DNA from 2 places in the Mycolicibacterium sp. XJ662 genome. Region 2 is predicted to be linked to the other one. Evidence: riboswitches for the same ligand, from Rfam matches in the RefSeq annotation. Region 2 holds a riboswitch; the other holds the start of a gene.
The links. A riboswitch is a leader RNA that binds a small molecule or an ion and turns the genes downstream of it on or off. The one in region 2 is predicted to bind cobalamin.
Positions count from the first base shown of each region.

Region 1: another riboswitch for cobalamin. It lies ahead of metE (5-methyltetrahydropteroyltriglutamate--homocysteine S-methyltransferase); the one in region 2 lies ahead of ABQE93_RS07175 ((2Fe-2S)-binding protein).

Region 1 covers NZ_JBEFTL010000001.1:1,155,779-1,161,680, reverse strand. Annotated here, with positions in the region: gene ABQE93_RS05425 (hypothetical protein) at 1-176, shown strand, start outside; gene ABQE93_RS05420 (nicotinamidase) at 196-747, shown strand; gene metE (5-methyltetrahydropteroyltriglutamate--homocysteine S-methyltransferase) at 744-3,011, opposite strand; cobalamin riboswitch at 3,123-3,322, opposite strand; gene glgX (glycogen debranching protein GlgX) at 3,471-5,615, shown strand; gene ABQE93_RS05405 (hypothetical protein) at 5,619-5,902, opposite strand, start outside.
Region 2 covers NZ_JBEFTL010000001.1:1,519,972-1,525,873, reverse strand. Annotated here, with positions in the region: gene ABQE93_RS07195 (metal ABC transporter permease) at 1-394, shown strand, start outside; gene ABQE93_RS07190 (sulfurtransferase) at 391-1,212, opposite strand; gene bluB (5,6-dimethylbenzimidazole synthase) at 1,273-1,944, shown strand; gene ABQE93_RS07180 (LamB/YcsF family protein) at 1,937-2,710, shown strand; gene ABQE93_RS07175 ((2Fe-2S)-binding protein) at 2,694-3,353, opposite strand; cobalamin riboswitch at 3,388-3,507, opposite strand; gene ABQE93_RS07170 (MBL fold metallo-hydrolase) at 3,544-4,464, shown strand; gene ABQE93_RS07165 (SLC13 family permease) at 4,455-5,690, shown strand; gene rlmB (23S rRNA (guanosine(2251)-2'-O)-methyltransferase RlmB) at 5,692-5,902, opposite strand, start outside.

The sequences.
Region 1 (5,902 bases), 360 kb from region 2:
TGGCCACCATCAAGGTCGGTAGCGTGCTGGCCGGCCACGTCGCCGGCGTGATCGCCGCACACGACCGCGCGCTGCGGCTGCTGCCCGCCGACCACCAACTCACTGGCCAGCTCGCGATGATGCTGGTCATGGTCGGCTACACGTTCACCGGGCTGTATCTGCTCTTCGGCGGATGACGGCGCTACGGTTGGGGGTATGAAGGCGCTGATCATCGTCGACGTGCAAAACGACTTCTGCGAGGGCGGATCGCTGGCCGTGACCGGCGGCAGCGAGGTGGCACGCAACGTCACCCGCCTCCTCGCCGACCAATCCGACTACGCACATATCGTGGCCACCAAGGACTTTCACATCGATCCCGGTGACCACTTCTCCGACAACCCGGACTACAAGGTGTCCTGGCCGAGGCATTGCGTCGTCGACACCCCCGGCGCGGAGTTTCACCCGGAGTTCGACGCCACCGCCGTGGAAGCCGTCTTCCGCAAGGGCCACTATTCCGCGGCCTACAGCGGCTTCGAGGGCACCGACGACGACGGCACCGCGCTCGCCGACTGGCTGCGCCAGCGCGGCGTCGAGGAGGTCGACGTGGTCGGGATCGCCACCGACCACTGCGTTCGCGCGACGGCCGTTGACGCCGCCGAGGCCGGTTTCACCACCCGGGTGCTGCTGGATCTCACCGCCGGCGTCGCCCCGGATTCGACCGCCAAGGCCCTCGAGGACCTGCGCGCGGCCGGCGTGCAAGTCGGCTAGCCCCCGCGGACCCGATTTGCCGCCGCGACCATGTTGCGCAGCGACGCCGTCACCTCATCGGTTTTGCGGGTCTTGAGCCCGCAGTCCGGATTGACCCACAACCGTTCTGCCGGAACGGCTTCCAGTGCCTCGCGCAGCGACGTCGCCATCTCGTCGGCACCGGGCACCCGCGGCGAGTGGATGTCGTACACACCGGGCCCGACGCTGTTGGCGAACCCCGCGGCGTTGAGATCCTCCAGCACCTCCATGTGCGACCGCGCCGCCTCGATCGACGTCACATCGGCGTCGAGCGCGGCGATCGCGCCGATCACCTCGCCGAACTCCGAATAGCACAAGTGCGTGTGGATCTGCGTGGAGTCCGCCACACCCGAGGTCGCCAACCGGAACGCATCGACCGCCCACTGCAGGTAGGCGTCCTTGTCCTTCGACCGCAGCGGCAGCAGCTCGCGCAGCGCCGGCTCGTCGACCTGGATGATCCCGATGCCCGCGGCTTCCAGATCGACCGTCTCGTCACGGATGGCCAACGCGACCTGCGCCGCGGTATCGGCCAGCGGCTGATCATCACGCACGAACGACCACGCCAGAATCGTCACCGGGCCGGTGAGCATGCCCTTGACCGGCTTGTCGGTCAGCGACTGCGCGTAGCTGATCCACTCCACGGTCATCGGCTTCGGCCGGGCGACGTCGCCGTAGAGGATCGGCGGGCGCACGCAGCGGCTGCCGTAGGACTGCACCCAACCGTTGTGCGTGGCGAAGAACCCGTCGAGCTGCTCGGCGAAGTACTGCACCATGTCGTTGCGCTCCGGTTCGCCGTGCACCAACACGTCGATGCCGAGCTCCTCCTGCAGCTTGATCACCTCGGCGATCTCGGCCTTCATCCGGCGCACGTACTCGGCGTAGTCGATCTTGCCCGCCCGCAAATCAGCGCGGGCCACCCGGATGGCCGAGGTCTGCGGATACGAGCCGATCGTGGTCGTCGGCAGCACCGGCAGCTGCAGCCGGTCTTGCTGGGCGGCGCGGCGCTCGTCGGCCGGCCCCCTTTTGGAGCCGGAGGCGGCGATCGACGAAATCCGCTCGCGCACATCCGCGTTGGTCAGCCGCGGGTCGGAGCGCCGCGACGCGACGGCGGCGTTGGACGCGGCGACCTCGGCCGAAATGGCGTCGCGGCCGACCGTGATACCGCGCGACAGCGCCACCACCTCGCTGACCTTCTCGAACCCGAATGCCAGCCAGCTGCGCAGCTGCGCGTCCAACCCGTCCTCGGCGTCCAGCGAGTACGGCACGTGCAACGTCGAGCACGACGTCGACACCGCCACATGCTCGGCCAGGCCCATCAGCGTCGCCAACGTGGCCAGCGCGGACTCCAGGTTCGTGCGCCAGACATTGCGTCCGTCGACGACGCCGGCCACCAGGATCTTGTTGGCCAACTCGGGCACCGCCGCCACCGCCGACACTCCCCCGGCGACGAGGTCGACGCCGATGGCCTCCACCGACGTGCGGGCCAGCGCGGGCAGCGCATCGGTGAGCTCACCGAAGTAGGTCGCGACGAACAGCGCCGGGCGGTTGGTGACCCGACCCAGGGTGGCGTAGGTGCGCTCGGCCAGCTCCGCGCTGTTGTCGAGGATGTCGGTCACCAACACGGGCTCGTCGATCTGCACCCATGCCGCGCCGGCATCGGCCAACTTCCCGAGCAGCTGACCGTACACCGCGACGAGCTCGTCGAGCCGCTCGATCGGTGCGTCGGCCCCGTCGACGGCCTTGGACAACGCCAGGAAGGTGATCGGGCCGACGAGCACCGGGCGGGCGGGCACATCGAGCGCTTGGGCCTCCTTCAACTCGGCCAGCACCTTGGTCGCATCGAGCGTGAAGCGGGTGTCCGGACCCAGCTCGGGCACGATGTAGTGGTAGTTGGTGTCGAACCACTTGGTCATCTCCAGCGGTGCGATCTCGTCGGTGCCGCGGGCCGCGGCGAAGTAGCGGTCCAGATCATCGGCCACCCCCGCAACGCGTGGCGGTAGCGCCCCGACCATCACCGCGGTGTCGAGCACCTGGTCGTAGTAGGAGAAGGTGTTCACCGGCACGGAGTCCAGTCCGGCGGCGACGAGGGCTTCCCAGGTGTCGCGGCGCAGCTGCGCGGCCGTCGATTCCAGCTCGCTGCGATCGCAGTTGCCTGCCCAGTACTTCTCGACGGCGCGCTTGAGTTCGCGGTTCGGCCCGATGCGGGGAGATCCGAGAATGGTGGCGCTGAAAGGGGTGGTGTTCATGACGCGGTCCTCTTGTACGGCGGATGGTCATCGCCACGGGACGCGCACCGAACGCGGAGGTAACCGCTTCGGCCACTGCCCATTCCACGAGGCGAGGAACCACCGGACGCGGCGCGTCCGGTACAGCCGGCAGGTCTTCGGACTCGCAGGCACGCACCGAAGTGCCCCTACTGGCCGTCGCTTCCCAGCCCGTTGAGGCCAGTGCTGATGACGGCGGTCGTTCCTGCATACCGCTGCGGGACAGTCCCGGATTCTCACCGGGTTCCCTCTCGCCACACGTGTGGCTCGATGCCGACGCCAAAACTGCAGCGCCGGCAGACCAGCTGCATTGCCCAGCCTATCCGACGGGGATTTCCTGGCGCCGAACGTGAGCTTGTGCGCGAATCCGGCGCGGTTTTCGAGCACAACTTCACGTTGGAGCGCCACGGTTGCGATGCGCCGCGATTGGGCATCCCCCGTATCGTCTCGTTCACCGATCACTGGAGTGCAATCTTGGAAGTCTGGCCCGGTAAGGCATATCCGCTCGGCGCCACCTACGACGGCACCGGCACCAACTTCACACTGTTCAGCGAGGTCGCCGACAAGGTCGAGCTGTGTCTGTTCGACGGTGACGGCACCGAGTCGCGGCTGACGCTGCCCGAGGTCGACGGGTTCGTCTGGCACGGCTTCATCCCCAACATCGAACCCGGCCAGCGCTACGGGTACCGGGTGCACGGCCCCTACGACCCGGCCGAGGGACAGCGTTGCAACCCGAACAAGCTGCTGCTGGACCCGTACTCGAAAGCGATCGACGGCAACTTCGACTGGGGCCAGGCGCTGTTCGGCTACACCTTCGGTGAACCCGACAGCCGCAACGACGACGACTCCGCGGCATCCATGCCGAAATCCGTCGTCATCAACCCGTTCTTCGACTGGGGCAGCGACCGCCCGCCCGGCTACGAGTACGCCGACACCGTCATCTACGAAGCCCACGTCAAGGGGCTGACCCAGACGCATCCCGACATCCCCGAGCAGATCCGCGGCACCTACGCGGCCGTCGCGCATCCGGTGATCATCGAGCATCTGACCTCGCTGGGGGTCACCGCGCTCGAGTTGATGCCGGTGCACCACTTCGCCAACGACTCCACGCTGCTGGAGAAGGGCCTCACCAACTACTGGGGCTACAACACCATCGGCTTCTTCGCCCCCGACTCCAAGTACAGCTCCAGCCCCAACCCCGGCGGCCAGGTGCAGGAGTTCAAGGCGATGGTGCGCGCGCTGCACGAAGCCGGCATCGAGGTGCTGCTCGACGTCGTCTACAACCACACCGCCGAGGGCAACCACCTGGGCCCGACGGCCAGCTTCCGCGGTATCGACAACGCGGCCTACTACCGGCTGGTCGAGGACGACAAGCGCTACTACATGGACTACACCGGCACCGGCAACAGCCTCAACGTCGGGCACCCGCACTCACTGCAGCTGATCATGGATTCGCTGCGCTACTGGGTCACCGAGATGCACGTCGACGGGTTCCGGTTCGACCTGGCCTCCACGCTGGCCCGCGAGTTCTACGACGTGGACCGGCTGTCGACGTTCTTCGAACTCGTGCAGCAGGATCCGACGGTCAGCCAGGTCAAGCTGATCGCCGAGCCGTGGGACGTCGGGCCCGGCGGCTATCAGGTCGGCAACTTCCCGCCGCAGTGGACCGAGTGGAACGGTAAGTACCGCGACACGGTCCGCGACTACTGGCGCGGTGAGCCGGCCACCCTCGACGAGTTCGCCTACCGGCTGACCGGCTCGGCCGACCTCTACGAGCACACCGCGCGTCGGCCCGTCGCGTCGATCAACTTCGTCACCGCACACGACGGGTTCACGCTGCGGGACCTGGTGTCCTACAACGAGAAGCGCAACGAGGCCAACGGCGAGGACAACAACGACGGCGAGAGCCACAACCGGTCCTGGAACTGCGGTGTCGAAGGCCCGACCGATGACGCGGAGGTCAACGCGCTGCGGGCGCGCCAGCAGCGCAACTTCCTGACCACGCTGCTGCTGTCGCAGGGCGTGCCGATGATCAGCCACGGCGACGAACTCGGCCGCACCCAGCAGGGCAACAACAACGTGTACTGCCAGGACAACGAGTTGTCCTGGATCGACTGGGCCAACGCCGACACCGAGTTGATGGAGTTCACCCGCACGGTGTCCGCGCTGCGCGCCGCCCACCCGGTGTTCCGGCGGCGACGGTTCTTCTCCGGGGACACCGTGCGCCGGCGCGGCGGCGGCGGTCTGCCCGACATCGCCTGGCTAGCGCCCGACGGTTCGGAGATGAGCGACGAGGACTGGGAGAGCGGGTTCGCCAAGTCGATCGCGGTGTACCTCAACGGTCACGGCATCCCGTATCTGGACGTGCGGGGTCAGCGGGTGCTCGATGACTCGTTTCTGCTGTGCTTCAACGCGCACCACGAGCCGATCGAGTTCGCCCTCCCGGCGAAGAACTACGCACCGGCGTGGCTTCCCGTCATCGACACCGCAGCCGGCGACGACGAGGAGAGCGCCGAGGTCGCGGCGGGCGCGAAGGTCACCGTCGAGGCACGCTCGATGCTGGTGCTGCGCACCCCGATGGCCTGACCGCTACTCGACGACCGGGAAGATCGAGCTGCCGTCCTCCGGGGCGCCGTCGACATCGCCCTCGCTGCGGCCGTGGCTTTCGGGGTCGATGCGCTCGACGTCGTCGGTGCCTTCAGCGGACGGCGTCGGGGTCTGCTCGGCCCGCTCGGCGGCCAACTTCTCGTCGAGGGACTCACCATCGGGTTCGGCGGCGATCTGGTCGGCGGCGGCCCAGTCCTCGGGCGGATCGACCACCTCGTCGCCGTCGACGTTGCGGACATCGTCGGAATCGGTCGCCTCCATCGGGC
Region 2 (5,902 bases):
GGTCGCCGTGCTGGTGGTGTCCTATCGGCCGCTGCTGTTCGCGACCGTCGACCCAGAGGTGGCGGCTGGGCGGGGAGTTCCGGTGCGCGCGTTGGGGATCGTGTTCGCAGCGCTGGTGGGGGTCACCGCCGCGCAGGGCGTGCAGATCGTCGGGGCGCTGCTGGTGATGTCGCTGCTGATCACCCCGGCGGCCGCCGCCGCGCGGGTGTTCGCCTCTCCCGGGGCCACCATCGCGGCGTCGGTGGTCTTCGCCGAGATCTCCGCGGTCGGCGGCATCGTGCTGTCGTTGGCGCCCGGTGTGCCGGTGTCGGTTTTCGTCACGATCATCTCGTTCGCGATCTTCCTGGTGTGCTGGGCGCTGGGGCGTCGCACCCGCGCCTCCTCGGCCGGCTAGCCGCGCGCGACCGGACGCCCTGGGTCGCAACACCATTGCGACCACGAACCCGGGTACAGCGCAATGTCTCGGCCTGCTGCGGCCAATGCCGCGACGACGACCGCCGCGGTGACGCCTGAACCGCAGTACGCGCCGACCGCGTCGTCGCCGGTCAGCGAGATCAGCTCCGCCTCCGGCAGGAAGGTGCCGTCCTCGGCCAGCAGGCTGGTGCTCGGGACGTTTCGCGCACCCGGAATGTGCCCGGCCACAGGGTCGATGGGCTCGACGTCACCGCGGAACCGTTCGGGGGCACGCGCGTCCAGCAGCGGCACACCGGCGGCCTGCGCGGCGGTCAACGTGCGGCGCGCGCCGGCATACAGATCGTCGTACCCGACGGTGACGTCACCCGGTTCGGGTGTGACGACGCCGGTTTCCAACGCGCCGCCTGCCGCCGTCCACGCCGCCAGCCCGCCGTCGAGGATGCGCACGTCGGCGATGCCTGCCGCGGTCAGCACCCACCACGCCCGCGCGGAACCCGCTCGGTTCCAGTCGTCGTACACCACCACCGGCACCCCAGCCCGCACACCCCACCGTCGCGCCGCGGCCTCGACGTCGCGACCCGACGGCAACGGATGGCGCCCCTGTCCGGTCACGGTGTGATCGGACAGTTCGTCTTCCAGCGACACGTACACCGCACCGGGGATGTGGCCGCGCGCGTGTGCGGCGCGGCCGTCGGGTTCTGCCAGCTCCCAACGGACATCGAGGATCGTCGGCCGCTCACCCGCCTCAAGGCGCTGCGCGAGCGCGGTGGCGCCGATCAGGACATGCTCACAGGTCACCCGATGATCGTGCCACCTCACCAGGTCCCGTCGCTTCGCTCGCCCCATATGCTGTCCGGGGTGAGCAGCCACGCGTTCAGTCCCGCCGAGCGGCGCGCGGTCTACCGGGCGATCGCCGAGCGCCGTGACATGCGACGCTTCGTGCCGGACAGCACGGTCGACGAGGACGTGCTGGGCCGGTTGTTGCACGCCGCGCACGCCGCGCCCAGCGTCGGGCTGATGCAGCCGTGGCGGTTCATCCGGATCACCGACCGCCGGTTACGCAGGCAGATCCACGACCTCGTCGACGAGGAGCGGTTGCGTACCGCGCGCGCGTTGGGGCCGCGCGGTGAAGAGTTTTTGGCGCTCAAGGTCGAGGGCATCCTGGAATGCGCCGAGCTTTTCGTGGTGGCGCTGGGCGACGGCCGCGATGCGCACGTGTTCGGTAGGCGCACGCTGCCGCAGATGGATCTGGCGTCGGTGTCGTGCGCGATCCAGAACCTGTGGCTGGCGGCCCGTGCCGAAGGGCTCGGCATGGGTTGGGTGTCGATCTTCGAACCCGCCCGGCTCGCCGAACTGCTCGACATCCCCGAGGGCGCCGAGCCGGTGGCGATTCTGTGCCTGGGCCCGGTCCCGGAGTTTCCCGACCGGCCCGCGCTCGAGATCGACGACTGGGCACACGCGCGGCCGCTGGCCGATTTTGTCTCCGAGAACCGCTGGCGACCCGCCGCATTAGGCTGGAGGCATGGCTGACGCCAATGCCCTGCACATCGACCTGAACGCCGACCTCGGTGAGAGTTTCGGCGTCTGGCAGTTCGGTGACGACGCCGCCATGCTCGACATGGTGACCAGCGCCAACGTGGCGTGCGGCTTCCACGCCGGCGACGCGGCGACGCTGGCGCGCACCTGCCGGGCCGCCGTCGAACGCGGGGTGCGGATCGGCGCGCAGGTCGGCTACCAGGACATGGCGGGTTTCGGCCGCCGCTTCATCGACGTCGCGCCCGAGGAACTGACCGCCGACGTCATCTACCAGATCGGCGCGCTGCAGGCACTCGCGCAGGCGGCGGGTTCGACCGTGCGCTACGTCAAACCTCACGGTGCGCTGTACAACGCGATCGTCACCAACCGGGACCAGGCCCGCGCGGTGGCCGAGGCGGTGCACACCGTCGACCGGGAGCTGCCGGTGCTCGGGCTGGCCGGTTCGGCCTTCTTCGCCGAGGCGCAGGAGCTGGGCCTGCGCACGGTGTCCGAGGTGTTCGCCGACCGCGCGTACCGCCCTGACGGACAACTTGTTTCGCGCCGCGAACGCAACGCCGTGCTGCACGACGTGGACGAGATCGCCGAGCGGGTGGCGTCGATGGTCGCGACCGGACGGGTGGACGCGGTCGACGGGTCGAAGATCTCGGTCAGCGTCGAATCGGTGTGCATTCATGGGGATTCGCCGGGCGCGGTGGAGATCGCGAACGCGGTTCGGGCGCGGTTGCTCAAAGAGGGCGTCGAGCTCAAGCCGTTCTCTTGAGCCCGCAGTCGTGACATTTGGCACCACCGGATGCGCGGTAGTACAGACAGCAGCTGCGCCGCCGGAACTGCAGAACAGGGCCGGTGAGAATCCCTGTCCCGGTGAGTTTTCCGGTCGCCAACAGCGTTTCGGTCATCGCGACTATCCCAGGCTGCAGGTCCGGCCGTGCGGTGATCAGCGCGCGCGAGGCCGCGACCAACGCCGACGCTGCGTTGCCGTAGAGCAGTCCGCGAGCCAACTTGACGCGTAGCCCGTCGGCGAGCGGTTCGAGATGTTGTTCCACCACAACCTGATAAAGCGCATCGGCGCTGGGCACCACGGGTGCGGCGACGGCGTGCGCCAACCGCAACGCGGTGCTGTCGTCCTTGCGGTAGAGCTCGGTGAGGTCGGGTACGACGCCGAAGCCGAGCGCGCAGGCCAGCACCGGTGACCACAGCCGTGAGGCGTGGCTGAGCTGAACGGTCGAGGCCGCGATCCGGCGGTCGCGGCTGCGGTAGCGGTCGACGGTGATGTCGATGAGGTCCTCGCAACCGTCGGCGTAACAGCGCTGGACCGGCCGCCAGCCTCGGTCGTCGCCGCCGACCGTGATCGTGAAGAATCCGCCGTAGCAGGCGATTTCGGACAGCGGCGCGACGATGTTCACAGCCCGACCTCCTGGGGAAATCCGCCCCGGTTGTGGTGAGGTGGCGACGACGGTGAGTGTCTGGCTCTCAGGTCGCGTCGACCCGATCACAGTGGCGGGACCGCGCCGGAATTGCACCGGCTTCCTCGGATTCGCCGTCGCCTTTGCGCAGTGATATTGCCACAGGCGAGCCTGCGAATAGAGTTGCGGCATGCGTTTGAAGCCCGGGCGGCCGAGGTTGGCGGACTACACGCAGTACTTCGACGCGCCCGCGGCGAGCGCCGACTCCGCGCTGACCGTCACTTGGGCCGGGGTCGCCACGCTGCTCGTGGACGACGGCCGCTCCGCGGTGATGACCGACGGCTTCTTTTCCCGGCCCGGCCTGGCGGAACTGGGCCTGCGCAAGCTGTCCCCATCGGCGCCGCGCATCGACGGTTACCTGGCCCGGATGGGTGTCGACCGGCTCGACGCCGTGCTGCCCGTACACACGCACTACGACCACGCGATGGACAGCGCGGTGGTCGCCGAACGCACCGGCGCCAAGCTGGTGGGCGGCACCTCGACGGCCCATGTCGGTCGTGGTGGGCGGCTGCCGGAAGACCGTCTGATGGTCGTCGCGTCCGGCGAGACGGTGACCCTCGGCGACTACGACGTCACGCTGATCGAGAGCCAGCACAGCCCGCCCGACCGGTTTCCCGGCGTCATCACCGAACCGATCGTGCCGCCGGTGAGGGTGTCGGCGTACCGGTGTGGCGAAGCGTGGTCGACGCTGCTGCATCATCGGGAATCGGGCCGGCGCCTGCTGATCCAGGGCAGCGCCGGGTTCGTCCGGGGAGCGCTGGCGGGCCAGCATGCCGAGGTGGTCTGCCTGGGCGTCGGGCAACTCGGTCTGCAGCCGGAGCGCTATCTGGTCGACTACTGGACCGAGACGGTCCGCACCGTCGGTGCCCGCCGCGTGCTGCTGATCCACTGGGACGACTTCTTCCGTCCGCTGCACAAGCCGTTGCGCGCACTGCCGTACGCCACCGACGACCTGGATGTCTCGATGCGGGTGCTGTCGCGGCTGGCCGCCGACGACGGCGTGAAGCTGCACCTGCCGACGCTCTGGCAGCGCAGCGATCCGTGGATCTGACGCTGGCGCTGCTCGCGCTGGTCGTCGTGGTGACCTTTGCGGCTGTGCGCCCGCATAAGTGGCCCGAGGTGATCGTCGCGCTGCCCGCGGTGGCAATGCTGATCGGGTTCGGGGTGATCTCGGTTTCCGACGCGATCGCGGAGATCAAAAGCCTGTTGCCGGTGGTCGGCTTTCTCGCGGCCGTGCTGGTGCTGGCCCGGCTCTGCGACGACGAAGGCGTCTTCCGCGCCGCAGGAGCGGTGATGGCGCGCACCAGCGCCGGTAGTCAGAACCGGCTTTTCGCAAAGGTTTTCGTGGCCGCTGCGATGACGACCGCGGTGCTGAGCCTGGACGCGACGGTCGTACTGCTCACCCCGGTGGTGCTGGCGACGGCGCGGATACTTGCCGTACCCCCCAAAGCCCACGCCTACGCCACGGCGCACCTGGCCAACAGTGCCTCACTGCTTCTTCCGGTCTCGAACCTGACGAACCTGTTGGCGTTCACCGCGGCCGGAATCTCGTTTCTACATTTCACCGCCGTCATGGCACTGCCCTGGCTGGCGGCGATAGCCGTCGAATTCCTCGTGCTGCGCTGGGTTTTCGCCGGCGAGCTTTCGGTCCCGGCTACACCTGCAGTGGCTGCTCAGACGGTGCGCGTTCCGGTGCTGCCGCTGGTGATACTGGGATTGACGTTGCTCGGTTTCGGTGTCGTCTCGACGCTGGGGTTCTCGCCGGCGTGGGCCGCGCTTGCCGGGGTGGTGGTGCTCGCCACTCATGGCCTCCTGCGGCGCACCAGTAGTGTGCGCGGCATGGCGGCGGCGGCCGATGTGCCGTTCCTGGTGTTCGTGCTGTGTCTGGGTGTGGTGGTCGACGCCGTGATCGTCAACGGCGTGGGGGCCACGATGCGCGATGTGCTGCCGACCGGTCACGGCTTGGCGGCGCTGTTGGTCCTCGCGGTGGTGGCCGCGGTGTTGTCCAACATGGTCAACAACCTGCCTGCCGTGCTGGTGCTGCTGCCGCTGGTGTCGTCGCCTGCGGCCGTGCTGGCCGTGTTGATCGGCGTGAACATCGGACCGAACCTGACCTACATCGGGTCGCTGGCCAACCTGCTGTGGCGCAGCGTCGTCCGTCGTGAAATGCCGGCTCGTGCAGGTGAATTCAGCCGCATCGGGCTGTGCACGGTGCCGCTCACTCTGGTGGCGTCGGTGCTGGCGCTGTGGGTGAGCATCGAGCTGTTCGGCGTGTGATTCAGCCGCGGCGCTGGCGGGCGATCTCGGCGAGCACCACGCCCGCGGCCACCGACGCGTTCAGCGACTCCGTCGGCCCCGCCATCGGAATCGACACCACGGTATCGCAGTTCTCGCGGACCAGGCGTGACAATCCCTTGCCCTCCGAGCCGACCACCACAACCATCGGCCCCTCGCCGTCGAGTTCGTCGACCGTGGTGTCCCCACCCGCG